Regions from separate parts of the Isoptericola sp. NPDC057191 genome, predicted to be linked through region 2. Evidence: riboswitches for the same ligand, from Rfam matches in the RefSeq annotation. Region 2 holds a riboswitch; the other holds the start of a gene.
What was found. Region 2 has a riboswitch for FMN ahead of pnuC (nicotinamide riboside transporter PnuC). Riboswitches for the same ligand answer to the same signal wherever they lie in the genome.

Region 1: it holds a riboswitch for FMN, as region 2 does, so the genes downstream of both, ribD (bifunctional diaminohydroxyphosphoribosylaminopyrimidine deaminase/5-amino-6-(5-phosphoribosylamino)uracil reductase RibD) here and pnuC (nicotinamide riboside transporter PnuC) in region 2, are expected to answer to the same signal.

Annotation. Positions count from the first base shown of each region.
Region 1 covers NZ_JBHUWC010000058.1:4,479-11,939, reverse strand. Annotated here, with positions in the region: gene ACFT55_RS09775 (S1 family peptidase) at 708-1,691, opposite strand; gene ACFT55_RS09770 (hypothetical protein) at 1,933-2,160, shown strand; tRNA gene ACFT55_RS09765 (tRNA-Pro) at 2,209-2,282, opposite strand; gene ribH (6,7-dimethyl-8-ribityllumazine synthase) at 2,335-2,862, opposite strand; gene ACFT55_RS09755 (bifunctional 3,4-dihydroxy-2-butanone-4-phosphate synthase/GTP cyclohydrolase II) at 2,859-4,175, opposite strand; gene ACFT55_RS09750 (riboflavin synthase) at 4,172-4,801, opposite strand; gene ribD (bifunctional diaminohydroxyphosphoribosylaminopyrimidine deaminase/5-amino-6-(5-phosphoribosylamino)uracil reductase RibD) at 4,805-5,923, opposite strand; FMN riboswitch at 6,066-6,195, opposite strand; gene ACFT55_RS09740 (hypothetical protein) at 6,282-7,325, opposite strand; gene der (ribosome biogenesis GTPase Der) at 7,355-7,461, opposite strand, start outside.
Region 2 covers NZ_JBHUWC010000010.1:6,336-13,796, forward strand. Annotated here, with positions in the region: gene ACFT55_RS03290 (disulfide bond formation protein DsbA) at 1-146, opposite strand, end outside; gene ACFT55_RS03295 (hypothetical protein) at 286-519, shown strand; gene ACFT55_RS03300 (TetR family transcriptional regulator) at 588-1,412, shown strand; FMN riboswitch at 1,489-1,620, shown strand; gene pnuC (nicotinamide riboside transporter PnuC) at 1,746-2,459, shown strand; gene ACFT55_RS03310 (histidine phosphatase family protein) at 2,559-3,071, shown strand; gene ACFT55_RS03315 (hypothetical protein) at 3,132-3,548, opposite strand; gene ACFT55_RS03320 (acyl-CoA dehydrogenase family protein) at 3,815-5,059, opposite strand; gene ACFT55_RS03325 (NUDIX domain-containing protein) at 5,232-5,714, shown strand; gene ACFT55_RS03330 (Nramp family divalent metal transporter) at 5,846-7,192, opposite strand; gene ACFT55_RS03335 (glycosyltransferase 87 family protein) at 7,310-7,461, shown strand, end outside.

The DNA of each region.
Region 1 (7,461 bases), on a different contig from region 2:
CGCCCGACCCGGTCTGAGTGAGGCCCGTGTCCGCCGCGGCGACGACGGCCTTCGCGAGCTCATGACCTATGGGTCGAGACTCAGGCCACTGAGTCGGCCATGCCGTGTCGAACACAGCGATGTCGAGCAGGCTGTTCATTGAGGTGACTGTGGCACACGGCATCGGCGTGACGTGCCCGCTCCCCGCTGGTGTCGCGCGCACCGACCGGGGGTTCTTCGCGAGCTGTCAGCCACCTGCTTGCTTTGTCCAGATAGCAGCTAAGGGAGGACCCGGCGTCACGACGCCCGGTCCTCCCCCTTGCTGCCGCGGAACGCTCTAGCTGCCTGCGACCACCAACCAGAACGGCGCTGTGTCACATCCGTTGCTGTCAGCCTCGGTGATCTTCGGCCAAGCGTCAGCCGCCCCGCCTCCAAGCGCCACTACGTCACCGTCCGCTGGGATCTTGTACCCGTCGGGGAAGATCGGCGTGTAGACCGTTCCGTTGTCGGATTGCTCCACAACGAGGCACCCGTCGCTTATCCGGACCGTACCGTTGAGCAACGCCGCGTCACCCCCAGGTTCCGAGGGCTTGTAACGGGCATAGGCGGCGGCGGACCCGGCCCCAGAGCCGGGCGACTCGGACCCGCACGCCGCGACGGTCACCCCGGCCGCGACCAACACCAGGGCCGTCGCAAGACTTCGTCCCCTCATCGTTCCTGCCTCTCACTCAGTAGTAGAGCGCGACGCCTGAGGGGAGCCTGCTGATCTTGGAGTAGATCGCAAGCCCGCCACCACTCCCCTTGTGGATGCCGACCGGGCTCCTCCCTGAGACCCATGGGCCACCGCTGTCGCCCCCCTTGGTTTCTGCGTCCGCTACCTGCACGAACACGGCCTCACACGGCGATCCGTTACAAGCGTTATCGTACGTCGGCTTGTAGGAGAGCGACGTGATCTTGCCGCATGACCAGCCCGTGGTCTTGCCCCGGTGACACACCGTGGCACCCTTCGGGACATCGACCGCCCCGCCCAATGTCGTAGCGCTCGACGCGGAGGAACCAAAGAACGAACTGGAAAGGTAGTTGCCAGTTGGCATGCGGTAGTAGCCGATGTCGGCCGTGGCGCCATGACGCTGAGTCGCCCGAACGGTGCTGACGTACGCACCAGTGCCCGCGGTATTGGTGTAGAGGTTCTGCGAGGTGCCACAGTGCGCTGCCGAGACGACTCCCTTAGTGCCCTGGTACGTGGCAGGGAACCCGGCAGTGCACGTGGCCATTCCCACGCCACCGCGGGCAGTGATCGCGTCGTCTCTCATCGTGCCGACCTGCTCGGTTACAACCTGAGGGAACCCGGTGGACTCGGCCATCGCGTCGAGGTCAACGTCGGCGCTCTCCCCTTCCGTCTCCACTACGAGCGCTCCGTCCTCGGTTCGCACGTAGACCCCCTGCACGTCCGGGGCGAACTCGCGCACAGACTCTTCGAGAGTGGCGTCGAGCGCGGGGACCTGAACAGCGATCGGAGGCTCGTCGATGGTCGTCACTTCTGTGGAAGCGCTGAGGTCCAGGCTAGAAAGCGCATTGGCGATTGACAGGTCCTGCGTCCGGACGTTCACCTCCTGCGCATCACCGATCTGCTCGATCCAGACATCGGCGTCCGCACCCAGGCTCACACCCAGATCGGCCAGCGCCGCCGTCACGGCCTCCTGGTCCGCCACGGCATCCTGGGCCTCCTGCAGGCTGACATCGTTGGTCTCGGCGTACGCGGCTGCCGCCGCGGCTGAAGCGTCGTTGGCTGCCGGGGAACTTCTCCTCCGCTGGCCGAACTGAGCGCAGCGGTGCTCAGGGCCACCGCCCCGACGAACCCGAGCACGATCCTGCGTCTTTGCATGTCGTCTCCCAAGCGACCTGCTGACCCCTCGCGAGAACCGCTTCGCCTTCAGCGGCCACGGCTGCTGGGTGCGCAGCACTGAGGAGATGTACGCCGTCCGCGACGACGAGTGGTGGGCCGAAGCCTGCGCCAACACGGTCGCCCTGGCCGAGCGCATCGAGGTCGACGGCATGGGCATCGACGGACACCTGCGCCTGCCCGAGTTCCCCATCGACGACGACTGTGCCGACCCCCAGCAGCACTTCGACCACCGCTCGCATCGTTCTTGGACACTTTTTGGACACGTGGTGCTCTGAAAACGACGAAGTCCTGGTGAGAAACCATCTCTCACCAGGACTTTTACGTCGGGCTGACAGGATTTGAACCTGCGACCCCTTGACCCCCAGTCAAGTGCGCTACCAAGCTGCGCCACAGCCCGTCGGCCCGTCAACGTGGCACCGTGGTGCCACCCCGGAGGGCCGACCGAAATACTACCCCAGGTCGGACACTGCTCCTGCATCGACGCGGGCACCGGTCAGCGGACAGTCACGGACCTCGCCGAGCACGCGCGCAGTGGCGAGGGCAGCGGCCGCGGCCTCGTACCCCTTGTCCTCGTGGGATCCGGCCAGCCCGGCGCGGTCGAGGGCCTGCTGCTCGTCGTCGCAGGTCAGGAGCCCGAAGCCGACGGGCACCGTGTGGTCGAGGGCCACGCGGTTGAGCCCGTCGGTCGCGGCGGCGCACACGTAGTCGAAGTGCGGCGTGCCGCCGCGGATCACGACGCCCAGCGCGACGACGGCGTCGTACCCGGCCGCCGCGAGCGCCTGCGCGGCCACGGGAAGCTCGAACGAGCCCGGCACGCGCACGACCCGGGGCTCGGCGACCTGGTGGTCGGCGCACGCCCGCAGGGCGCCGTCGAGGAGGCCGTCCATGACGACCTGGTGCCAGCTCGCGGCGACGACGGCCACGCGCAGGTCGGAGCAGTCCACGGGGGCGACGGCGGGGGCGCCGGCGCCGCTCATCGGGTCGCCCCGGCGGCGATCGGGGCGGGCGTGGTCGGGGTGCGGTGCATCGGAGCTCCTCCGGTCGGTGCGTCGTGCAGGGTGTCGGTGAGGTGCGGCAGGTCGTGGCCCATGCGGTCACGCTTGGTGCGCAGGTAGCCGAGGGTGCGCGGGTGGGCTGGCAGGGCGAGCGGCACGCGCTCGACGACGTCCGCTCCCCCGGCGACGAGGCCGTCGACCTTGGCGGGGTTGTTCGTGAGCAGGCGGACGCGCGGCACGCCGAGGTCGCGCAGCACGTGCGCGGCGGCGGTGTAGTCGCGGGCGTCGGCGGGCAGCCCCTGGTCGAGGTTGGCGTCGACGGTGTCCCGGCCGGCGTCCTGCAGCGCGTAGGCGGCGAGCTTGGCGGCCAGGCCGATACCTCGCCCCTCGTGCCCGCGCAGGTAGACGACGACGCCGCGCCCGGCCGCGACGACCCGCCGCAGCGACTCGTCGAGCTGGGGACCGCAGTCGCAGCGCAGGCTGCCGAACGCGTCACCGGTCAGGCACTCGGAGTGCACGCGCGTCAGGACCGGCGCCCCGGCCGGGTCCGCGAGGGCGTCCAGGGGGCCGGCCACGAGGGCCACGTGCTCGTCGCCGGTGCGGGTGTCCCGGTACGCGACGGCGGTGAGTTCGCCGTGCCGGGAGGGCAGGGTGGTGACGGCGACCCGCTCGACCAGCATCTCCGTGGCCTTCCGGTAGGCGGCGAGGTCGGCCACGCTGATCAGGGTGAGGTCGTGGGCGGCGGCGAACTCGCGCAGCGCCGGGAGCCGCATCATCGTGCCGTCGTCGTGCACGAGCTCGGCGAGCACGCCCGCCGCGCCGCGCCCGGCGAGGCGCGCGAGGTCGACGGCGGCCTCGGTGTGCCCACGCCGCTCCAGCACCCCGCCGGGCCGGGCGCGCAGCGGGAGCACGTGCCCCGGCCGGGTCAGGTCGGCGGGCGCCGACGCCGGGTCGGCGAGCAGCCGGGCGGTGCGCGCTCGGTCGGCGCCGGAGATGCCGGTCGTGCCGCCGGCGGCGGCGTCCACGGTCACCGTGTAGGCGGTCCGGAAGGCGTCCTGGTTCGTCTCGACCATGAGCGGCAGCCCGAGCCGGTCGAGGATCTCGCCCGCCAGGCCCACGCACACGAGGCCGCTGCTGTGCCGCACCAGGAAGCCCATGAGCTCCGGGGTGGCGGCGTCGGCGGCGAAGATGAGATCGCCCTCGTTCTCGCGGCTGGCGTCGTCGGCGACGACGACGGGCCGGCCGGCGGCGACGTCGGCGACGGCGCGCGCGACCCGGTCGACGGCGGCGCTCACAGCGCCGCCCCTGCCGTGGCGGCCAGGCCGTGGGCGAGGTGGCGCTCCACGTACTTGCTGAGCACGTCGACCTCCAGGTTGACCTTCTCCCCCACGGCTCGGTGGCCGAGGGTGGTGCGCGCCCGCGTCTCGGGGATGAGGCTCACGGTGAACGAGGCATCTCCGACGCTCACCACGGTGAGGCTCACGCCGTCGACCGCGACGGAGCCCTGCGCCACGACATACCGGGCCAGGTCTGCGGGCAGCGCGATCTCCACGACCTCCCACTGCGTGCCGGGCGTCCGGGCGAGCACCGTCCCGACGCCGTCCACGTGGCCCTGCACGACGTGCCCGCCGAACCGCCCGTCGGCCGCGAGCGCCCGCTCGAGGTTGACCTCGTCGCCGGGTCGCCGCTCGCCCAGGCTGGTGCGCCGGAGGGTCTCGGCCATGAGGTCGGCGGTCCAGGTGCGGCGACCGTCGCGCTCGCCGGTCGCCGCGACGGTCAGGCAGCAGCCGTCGACGGCGATCGAGTCGCCGTCCCGGGTGCCCGCCAGGACGGTGTCCGCGGCGAGGGTGATGCGGGCGCCGTCCGCGTGCTCACGCACGGAGACGACGGTGCCGAGCTCCTCCACGATGCCGGTGAACATGGTTCAGCGCTCCTTCCGCGGCCGCAGGGTGAGCCGCACGGTGGGGGTGTCGGTGGGGTCGGCGGGGTCCTGGGGCAGGACGGTCACGTCGATCAGGTCGAGGCGGGCGGCGTCGGCGATGGTGCCGATCCCGAGGTCGGCGACGGCGGAGGCGCCGACGCCCAGGAGCGCGGGCGCGACGTAGGCGACGACCTCGTCGACCAGGCCGGCGCGCCAGAACGCGGCGGCCAGCGCGGGGCCGCCCTCCAGCAGCACGCGCCGGTGCTCCTGGTACCAGAGCTGCTCCAGCACCTCGTGCGGGTCGTGGGTGCGCAGCTGGGCCACGGTCTCGCCGGCGGCCGCGGCGCGTGCGAGCCGTGACGACGCCGGCAGCTCGCGGAGCCCGACGACGACGCGCGCGGGCTGCGGGCCCGTCAGGGGTGCGTGGCGCACGCCGAGGTCCGGGTCGTCGACCAGGGCCGTGCCGGTGCCGACCATGACGGCGTCCGAGGCGGCGCGCAGGCGGTGCACGTCGTGCCGCGCTGCCCGGCCCGTGATCCAGCGCGAGGTGCCGTCGGCGGCCGCGGCACGCCCGTCCAGGGTGCTCGCGACCTTCCAGGTCACCAGGGGCCGGCCGAGCTCGAGCGCGCGGGTCCAGCTGTCGTTGAGCGCGCGTGCCTCGTCGGTCAGGACCCCGCCGACGACGTCGACGCCGGCGGCGCGCAGGCGCGCGGCGCCGCCCGAGGCGGCAGGGTTGGGGTCGTGCTGCGCGTGCACGACGCGCCGGACTCCCGCGTCCAGGAGGGCGTCGACGCACGGGCCGGTGCGCCCGTGGTGGTTGCAGGGCTCGAGGGTGACGACGGCGGTCGCACCGCGCGCGGCGGCCGGCCCGAGCCGGCCGACGGCGGCGCGCAGCGCTTCGACCTCGGCGTGCGGCGTGCCGGCGCCGTGGTGGAAGCCCTCGGCGAGGGTCGCGCCGTCCGCGTCCAGCAGCACGCAGCCCACGCGGGGGTTGGGGCCCCGAGGGGGGATCCGCGCGGCGAGCTCGAGCGCCCGCCGCATCGCGGCCCGCTCCGCCCCGGTGGCATCGGCCCCGGTCGCGCCGGCGCGCGTCGTCGGGGACTCTGCCTGCGGCTGTTCCATGTGTCCTGCCCCTGTCGTCCGGTCGCGGACCCCGGGGTGCAGGAAGGCAGGGTCGGACGTGCTCGCGACCGGCCGGTCCGCGCGACGCCACGCGGGGTGGCGTCGGCCCACGAGGGCCGGGGACGGACCGGACGGGGAGCCGTCGCGTGCGCTTCCCATCCGGACTTTGACCGTCGGTCCAGGAGTTCCACCTGGTCAACCGGTCACAGGCTGTGACCGGGTCGCGGACTTTCACCGCCGGCTCGGAATTTCACCGACCCCAGAGCACGCGAGCAAGTTCGCTCGTCACCGACGACCGTGCCACGCGGCGCCGCCTCCTGGCAAGCGCGGGTGGCGCACGTCACCCGGCGGCCACCGGTCAGCGTGTCGTCCCGCGAGCGGTGCGCAGGTCGTCGTCCCGGCCGAGCGCGACCCCGAGCGCCGCCAGCACCAGCAGGTCCACGACCAGCCCGGACACCGCCGCCCACTGCACCGCCCGGAATGCCAGGAGCTGTGTGACGAGCAGGCTCACGAGCACGCCGCGTCGCACCCACACCGCCCCGCCCCGGTGGTCGCCGGACCCGACGAGGACTCCCCGCACGACGCACGCCACCGTCGCCACCACGGCCGCGAGGATGCCCACGCCGACCCAGCCCGGGACGTCGACTCCCCCGGTCAGGACGCGGAGCCCGACGACCAGCGACGACGTCGCGGTGCCCAGCACGGCGACGACGACGACCGCCGCCGCCCACCGGTGCTCCAGCGCCTCGGCGAACCATCCGGACGCGCGCCGTACGAGGACGCGCACCAGGTCCGGTACCGCCACGTCGTCGCGCGGCACGGCCTCGACCAGGGCGGACACCTCGTCCGCGCCGGGCTCCCCGCGGCCGCGGGCGACGAGGCCTCGGGCCTCCTCGCGCTCGGCGTCGGTGAACCCGCCCGCGACCCCGGCGACGGCACGGTCGGTGGCGACGGCCAGGTACTCCGCGGGGTGGTGCGCCCGCCGCCCGTGCAGCGCCTCGACGAGGAGCACCAGGACCACGACGACCGCGTAGATGAGCGCCGCCGTCGGCGCGTAGAAGTAGTCGTTGTCGGAGGTGACGAACTTGCCGATCTCGTCGACGAACAGGCCGAAGCCGACCCCGCCGAGCATCGCCCCCAGCGAACGCAGCGCCGGCCCCACCCACGAGAGCAGCACCACCACCGCGAGCGCCATGCCGAGGCCGCCCCACAGGACGTGCGCCACGTGCAGCTCGCCGCCGCCCACCTGCGGGTAGCCCGAGACGGCGAGCAGGAACCGCGTGACCAGCACCGTGGCCACGCTCACCACGAGGAACGTGACCAGGTGCCGCACGGCGGAGGTGTCGCGCGCCGCGCCGAGGCGCAGCAGGCGACCCCTCCGGGCGAGCGGGGCAGCGCTCATCGGCGACTCACGGACGGCTCACCGGGGCGTCACCGCCGCCGCTTCTCCCGCACGCGCACGCTGATCTCGATCGGCGAGCCCTCGAAGCCGAACGTCTCGCGCAGGCGACGCTCGATGAACCGGCGGTACCCGGCCT
Region 2 (7,461 bases):
AGGTCCCGGCCCTCGTTGAGCAGGTACAGGCTCATCAGGCGGAACGTGAGGCGCACGTCGCGGTGCTCGGCCACCTCCAGCGCCCAGCGGGACGTGATCCAGGCGAACGGGCACAGCGGGTCGACGTAGACGTCGACGACCGGCACGGTCGACGGGGCGGACGTGGTCTCGGGCGCGGTCTCGGGGGCCGTGGCGGTCGCGGAAGTCACGCCCGCCACCCTACCCACGCCCGCCCACGCCGCCCCGACACCGCCGCCCGGGCACCTGCAGCGGTAGCCTCCCCCCGTGCGCAACGTGCGGTGGGCCAGCGTCTGGACGGTCTTCGGCGCGTGCGTGGTCGCGGTCGCGATGCTCTCGATCGTCCTGCGCGGGCGGCTGTGGGCGTGGATCCCGTTCTTCCTCGCCGTCGGCGTCGCCGTGCGCGAGATCCGGTACCTGCAGCGCTCCCGCCGTCCTGCCGACGCCCGGTTCGACGAGCCGCGGCGCGACCGGCGGGACGACCGCCGCAAGCACGGCTGACGCCCGCGGGCCCGGGGGCGAGCGGACGTCCGCGGGTGGGGACGCGCCGCCGGAGTAACCTCCGTGACATGACCGCCGTCCGGACGCACACCCACGCCCAGGCCGTCGACGCCGCGATCGACCTCTTCTCCCGGCAGGGCTACGAGCAGACCACCGTCGAGGAGATCGCCGACGCGGCACGCGTCAGCCGTGCCACCTTCTTCCGCCGCTTCCGCTCCAAGGAGGACGTGGTCTTCGCCGACCACGAGCTGCTCCTCGAGGAGGTCGTGGTGATGCTCGCCGAGACGCGGCCCGAGGCCCGCGCGAGCGAGGAGTCCGGCCGCGCGCCCGAGCGGGCGTGGGACCCGGCCACCGACCCGTACCTCGAGGTGTGCCGGGCGGCACGGCTCGTCTTCGACCACCACGTGGGCCAGCGCGAGACGTCGATCGCCCGCCACCAGCTCCTGCAGCAGGTGCCCGCGCTGCGCGACCGCGAGCTCGTCACCACCCACCGCTACGAGCGCGCCTTCACCGCCTACCTGCGTGACACGCTGCCCCCGGACCGTTCCACCACGACGATGTCGATCGCGTTCGCCGCGTCCGTCGTCGCGGTGCACAACGCGATCCTGCGGCGCTGGCTGCGCCACCCCCACCTCGACCTGCGCCCCGAGCTGGAGGAGGCCTTCGCCGACCTGCGGCGCGCGGCGATCGCCCCCTTCCCGCACACGGACGAGCAGCTCGCCGCGGCGAGCGAGGTGCGTGCGGGCGAGACGGCCGACGCCGCCGACGCTGCCGACGCTGCGCCCCGCACGTCCGCGACCGGCTCCGACGGACGGCGCGTCGTCGTCACCGTCCTGGAGCCCGGCGCGGGGCCCGACGACGTGGCCCGCGCCGTCCGCGACGCGCTCTCCTGAACACGCCGGAATGACCCTGTGGCATCCTGCGTTGTGCAGGACGCCGCCGGGACCTCCGGCGGTGGAAGACACGCACGTACGTGCTCCGGGGTCGGTGAAATTCCGAGCCGGCGGTGACAGCCCGCGACCCGGCCTCCTTCGGGAGGCCGGCTGACCTGGTGAGATTCCAGGGCCGACGGTCAAAGTCCGGATGGGAGGAAGCACGTGCGGCACGCGCCCGGCCACGGGTGGGTGCCGCCGGGCGTCGTGTCGTCGGCGACGGCCGTGAGCCGTCCTCGGCGAGCGTCAGCCCTCACCCCGGACGCCCGCACGCTCGGACCGGGAGAGTGAACGATGGACGCGATCGACGCGTTCTTCAACGCCACGCTGACCATCGGCGACCAGCAGATGTCGTGGCGAGAGATCGTCGGCAACCTGTTCGGCCTCGCCTCCGCGCTCGGCGGCATGCGCCGCAAGGTGTGGGCGTGGCCCGTCGGCATCGTCGGCAACCTCGTGCTGTTCACCGTCTTCATGGGCTCGTGGTTCGGCGACTCCAGCCGCGCCGACATGCTCGGCCAGGCGGGCCGCCAGGTGATGTTCCTGATCGTGTCGATCTACGGCTGGGTGCAGTGGCGGCGCACCCAGCGCGCCGACCTCGACGTGCGCGCCGACGGCAAGGTCCCCGCCGAGGGCGGCTCGGCGGTGCACCCGCACTGGGCCTCCTGGCGGGCACGCGTGGGGATCGTCGTCGTCATGGTGGGCGGCACCCTGCTCCTCACGCCGCTGTTCCGCGCGCTCGGCTCCTACGAGCCCGTGTGGTCGGACGCCTGGATCTTCATGGGCTCTCTGGTCGCCACGTACGGCATGGCGAAGGGGTGGGTGGAGTTCTGGCTCGTGTGGGTCGCGGTCGACGTCGTCGGCGTGCCGCTGCTCTGGTCGGCGCAGTACTACGCGACCGCGCTGATGTACGTGTTCTACGGCGCGTTCACGCTGACCGGGTTCTTCGTCTGGTGGCGCGTGCACCGTCGCGAGCAGGCCCAGGCCACCGCGGCCGCCGTCGCGCCCTGACCATGATCGGAGCGGCAGTTCGTGTTCCGGGCGGCAGTTCGAACTGCCGCGCTGTGACCGAACTGCCGCTCTGACGCCGTCGGACGCGATACTGCGCGGGTGCGGATCACCCTGCTCCGGCACGCCGAGCCGGAAGTCACCGCGGACGCCCTTCCGGAGGCGTGGCCGCTGACGTGCGCTGGTCGCGAGGCGGCACGCCGCCTCCGGCTCCCGCAGGACGCCCGCGTCGTCGCGAGCCCCGAGCGCAAGGCGGTCGAGACCCTCGCCCTGGCCCTCGGCGTCGCCGACGTCCCCGTCGACCCGCGGTTCGCCGAGGTGCGGCGCCCGGCCGAGCCGGTCGCTCCAGGCTTCCGGACGGTGCGCCAGGCCTGGGTCCAAGGCGCGCACGACGGGCGTCACGACGGCTGGGAGACCACGGCCGAGGCGGCACGGCGGTTCGACGACGGCGTCCGCGACCGGGCGGGCGGGCACGACCTGGTGGTCGCGACGCACGGCATGGTGCTGACCGCCTGGCTCGTGTCGGTGGGCCAGGTGGCGGCGGGCGCTCCGGCTGCCGCGTTCTGGGACGCCCTCGCGCTCCCGGACGTCGTCACGGTCGACCTCGGACCCTGACCTCAGCTGCGCGAGGCGCTGGACATGTCTGCGTATTGAGCCGACGGATGTCGGCCCTGCTCAGCAGCGTGCGGCGCCGGCCGGAGAGCGCTCCCCGCGGATCGCAGCGGCTTGACCGACAACCGCGGCCACCTCCTGGGTGACCGGCCCGGCGACGTCGGCGCTCCGACCTGAGGGCACTGCTGACGCAGGCAGAGTCCGGGTCATCGTTGCGGGGTGGTTCGCGAAGGGTTCAGCGCCCGTCACAGACCCGGCGGCGACGTATGTGGCGCGCACGGTCCCGACGGCCACGACCGCCGCCACGACCGCGATCGCGATGGCCGCTATCGCAGCCGACGTGCGGCGCCGGCGGTCCCCCCTGAGCGCTATAACTCCAGCGGCGAGGATGACGACGAGTCCCGCAAACCAGAACGCGGCCGCGCTGGCGTGGAATGCAGGGACGAAGGCCAGGCTCACCGTCGCCACGGCGAGCAGCATGAGTGCAACTGTCGTCCTGCGTTGCCGGAGATTTGCGCCGGGTCGAGTTGTCTTCATCGTCAACTCTCTTCTCGAAAGGGGAATCCGTGCGGCCTGGCTCACCTCTCGTGGTCCTGCTGTCCAATCGGCTCAGAAGCAACTGAAACACATGCATAAAGCGCTCTATCGCGGCTAGCGCTCGTCGACGTGAGGACGCCTGGCGTGTGCACGACGACGGGGACCCGCGCGGTTGCGCAGGTCCCCGTCGTGGTGCCGGTCGGGTCAGGTCAGGCGAAGGCCGAGACCCCGGTGATGTCGCGGCCGACGATGAGCGCCTGCATCGACTCGGTGCCCTCGTAGGTGTGCAGCGCCTCGAGGTCGGCGAAGTGCCGGGCGACGCGGTTGCCGAGCAGGATGCCGTTGCCGCCGAGCATGTCGCGCGCGATGGAGGCGACCTCGCGCGCCTGCCGCGTCGTCGTGTACTTGGCGAGGGAGGCCTGCTCGCCGGTGAGGGTGCCGGCGTCCGCGAGACGGGTGATCTGCGCGACCAGCAGCTGCATCTGCGTCACGAGCGACAGCATGCGGGTCAGCCGCTCCTGCACCATCTGGTTCTTGGCCAGGGGGCGGCCGAACTGGATGCGCTGCGTGGAGTAGGCGGCTGCGGCCTCGTAGCAGGCGACGGCGTGCCCGACGGCGGACCAGGCGACGGCGAGGCGGGTCGCGAAGAGGACGGCTGCGGTCGCCTTGAACGACGTCGCGCCGGGGAGGGCGGCGTCTGCGGGGACGAACACATCGTCGAGCACGATGTGCGCCTGCCAGATGGCGCGCAGCGACACCTTGCCCTCGATGGTGGTGGCGGTGTACCCGGGGGCGTCCTGCGGCACGATGAAGCCGTGCACCTGGTTGTCGCCGTCGTCCCCGACGAGCCGGGCCCAGACGACGGTGATGTCGCCGCAGGAGCCGAAGCCGATCCACTTCTTCTCGCCGTCCAGGACGTAGCCCTCGACGCCGTCGCGGGTCTCCTTGCGGGCCGTGGTCTCCAGCGAGACCGAGTCGGAGCCGTGGGTGGGCTCCGTGAGCGCGAACGCGCCGAGGATCTCTCCGCGCGCCATCGGCCCCGCGTACCGCTCGACCTGCTCGGGCGAGCCGTGCATGACGATCGAGCGCAGCGCGAGGCCGCCCTGGACGCCGCAGATCGTGGCGACGGAGCCGTCGCCGCGGGACATCTCCATGCTGGCGAGGCCCTCGGCCATGAACGACACGGAGGGGCGGCCGGGCACGTCGACGCCGTCGCGCAGGAAGTCGCGCTCGGCGAGCTTCTTCACGAGGTCGAACGGCACCTCGGCGCGCTCCCAGTAGCCGTCGATGACGGGCAGCACCTCGTCCTGGACGAACTCGCGGACGGCGAGCTGGTGGGCACGCTCCTCGGGCTTGACGTCGGCGAACGCGCCCACGTAGTCGAGGTCCAGCGGCTGCGAGACGTCGTAGTCGGGGGCGGTCACGCCGGGCATGACGGGGGCGGTGCGGGTCATCGACGACCTCTCTCTGCGCGGGGGTCCGTCGTTCCGGGCCCGGGAGAAGGACGACCGGCGCCGCCAAGGCTGGTGGATTGGCGCCGCCGGTCTCCCCCCATCGTGACCCGCGACGGCGTCTCACGTCAAGCGATACTCGGTCTCAGCCTGTCCGGGCGAGGATGCTGAGGGCATGGCGACGACCAGCGCGGGCCTCCTGCTCTACCGGACCACGTCCGACGGAGGGCTCGAGGTGCTGCTCGGGCACATGGGCGGGCCGTTCTGGGCGCGCAAGGACGAGGGCGCGTGGACGGTCCTCAAGGGCGAGCTCGAGCCGGACGAGGAGCCGCACGCCGCCGCCCTGCGCGAGGCGGCCGAGGAGCTCGGCCTGCCGCTCCCCCCGCCGTCGACCCCTGACGTCGACCTCGGGGAGGTGCGCCAGAAGTCCGGCAAGCGCGTCCTCGCGTGGGCGCGCGAGTGGCCCCCGCCCGGGCCGGACCTGGACCAGGTGCGCAGCAACACCGTCGAGATCGAGTGGCCGCCGCGGTCGGGCCGTCGTATCGAGGTGCCGGAGATCGACCGCGTCGCCTGGTTCGGGCCGGACGACGCGCGGCGCCTGGTCGTCAGCGCCCAGGCCGCGCTCGTCGACCGGCTGCAGTCCGCGCTGGAGGGCTGACCACCTCGGCACGGCCCGCACTACCTCGGCACGGTGTGGACTACCTCGGCACGGTGTGGACTACCTCGGCAGGGCTCGCACTACCTCGGCACGGCCCCAACTACCTCGGCAGGGTGGGGACTCCCTCGGCGTCAGGTGGTGAACGTGAGCCAGAGGAGGGCGACGTTGAGCGCGACGATGACGGCCGCGACCGTCCAGGCGGCGGCCTGGGTGGCGACGCCGTTGCGGAACCCGCCGAGCAGGCCGGCGTCGCGGGTGATGCGCACCAGCGGGACCATCGCGAACGGGATGCCGAAGCTCAGCACCACCTGGCTCACCACCAGCAGCCACGTGGGCGAGACTCCCGTCGCGAGCAGGATGATCGCGGGCACCAGGGTGACCAGTCGCCGGGCCAGCAGCGAGACGCGCACCCGCAGCAGGCCGGCCATGATCTCGGCGCCGGCGTACGCCCCGACCGAGGTCGACGCGAGCCCGGACGCGAGCAGCCCCACCCCGAAGAGCACGGCGACGGTCGGGCCGAGCGAGGCCTCGATGGCGGCGTGCGCACCTTCGATGGAGTCGGTGCCGGCACGCCCCGGCAGGTTCGCTGCGGCGAGCAGCAGCATCGCGATGTTCACGCCTCCCGCCAGCACCAGCGCCGCGACGACGTCCCACCGGGTCGCCGTGAGCAGGCGGCGCACGGTCGCCGTCGAGGGCGGGCCGGGCTCGACGGCGTCCCCGTCCGCCGCACCGGCGGCGAGCAGGTGCTGCTGCCGCACGCGCGCGTCGTGCCGCACCCGGTCGCGCGCGAGCGAGGAGTGCAGGTAGATCGCGTGCGGCATCACCGTGGCGCCAAGCATGGAGGCGGCCAGCAGCACCGACTCGGGGCCGTCGAGCCGGGGCACGAGCCCGCCGAGCAGCGCGCCCAGGTCGGGCGGGGCGAAGAAGAGGCCCGCGCAGAACCCGACCGTCAGCACCACGAGCATCGACGTCACGACCGACTCGAAGACGCGCTGGCCGCGCCGCTGCTGCACCGAGAGCACCACCATCGACACGACGCCGGTGATGAGGCCCCCGAGCACCAGCGGCACGCCGAACAGCAGGTGCAGGGCGATGGCGCCGCCGATCACCTCGGCGACGTCGGTGGCCATGGCGACGACCTCCGCCTGCAGCCAATAGGCCACGCGCCCGCGGCGCGAGAGTCGTTCCCCGAGCACCTCGGGCAGCGACCGGCCGGTGACCACGCCCAGCTTGGCGGACAGGTACTGCACCAGCACCGCCATGACGTTCGCGACGACGAGCACCCACACGAGCAGGTACCCGAACCGGGCGCCGGCCGTGAGATTGGCCGCGACGTTCCCCGGGTCCACGTACGCGATGGCGGCGACGAACGCCGGGCCGAGCAGGGCCACCAGCCGCGCGGGACGCACGCCACGGCCCGCACGCCCGGGCGGTGCCGGGACGACGGCGGGGGCGGGCTCGACGGGCGGTCGGGTCACGAGGTCCTCCGGTCAGCAGGTTTCGGGTGTCCGAAACTCTAGACGTCCATCACCGTATCTCGCATCCTCCTCGCCGTTCCGGGGCACCGCCGAGGAGGGTCTGTCACCATGTCGCTCGTGCCACCCACGACGACCGCCTCTGCCCGCCGCGCCCCGGGTCCGCTCGGCGCCGCGCTGCGGTCCCGGTGGCTGCTGGCGCTCGGCTTCGTCGCCGTGCACGTGTGGGTGGTGCACCAGGCGATCCGCTGGGGAAACACGATCTACGGCGA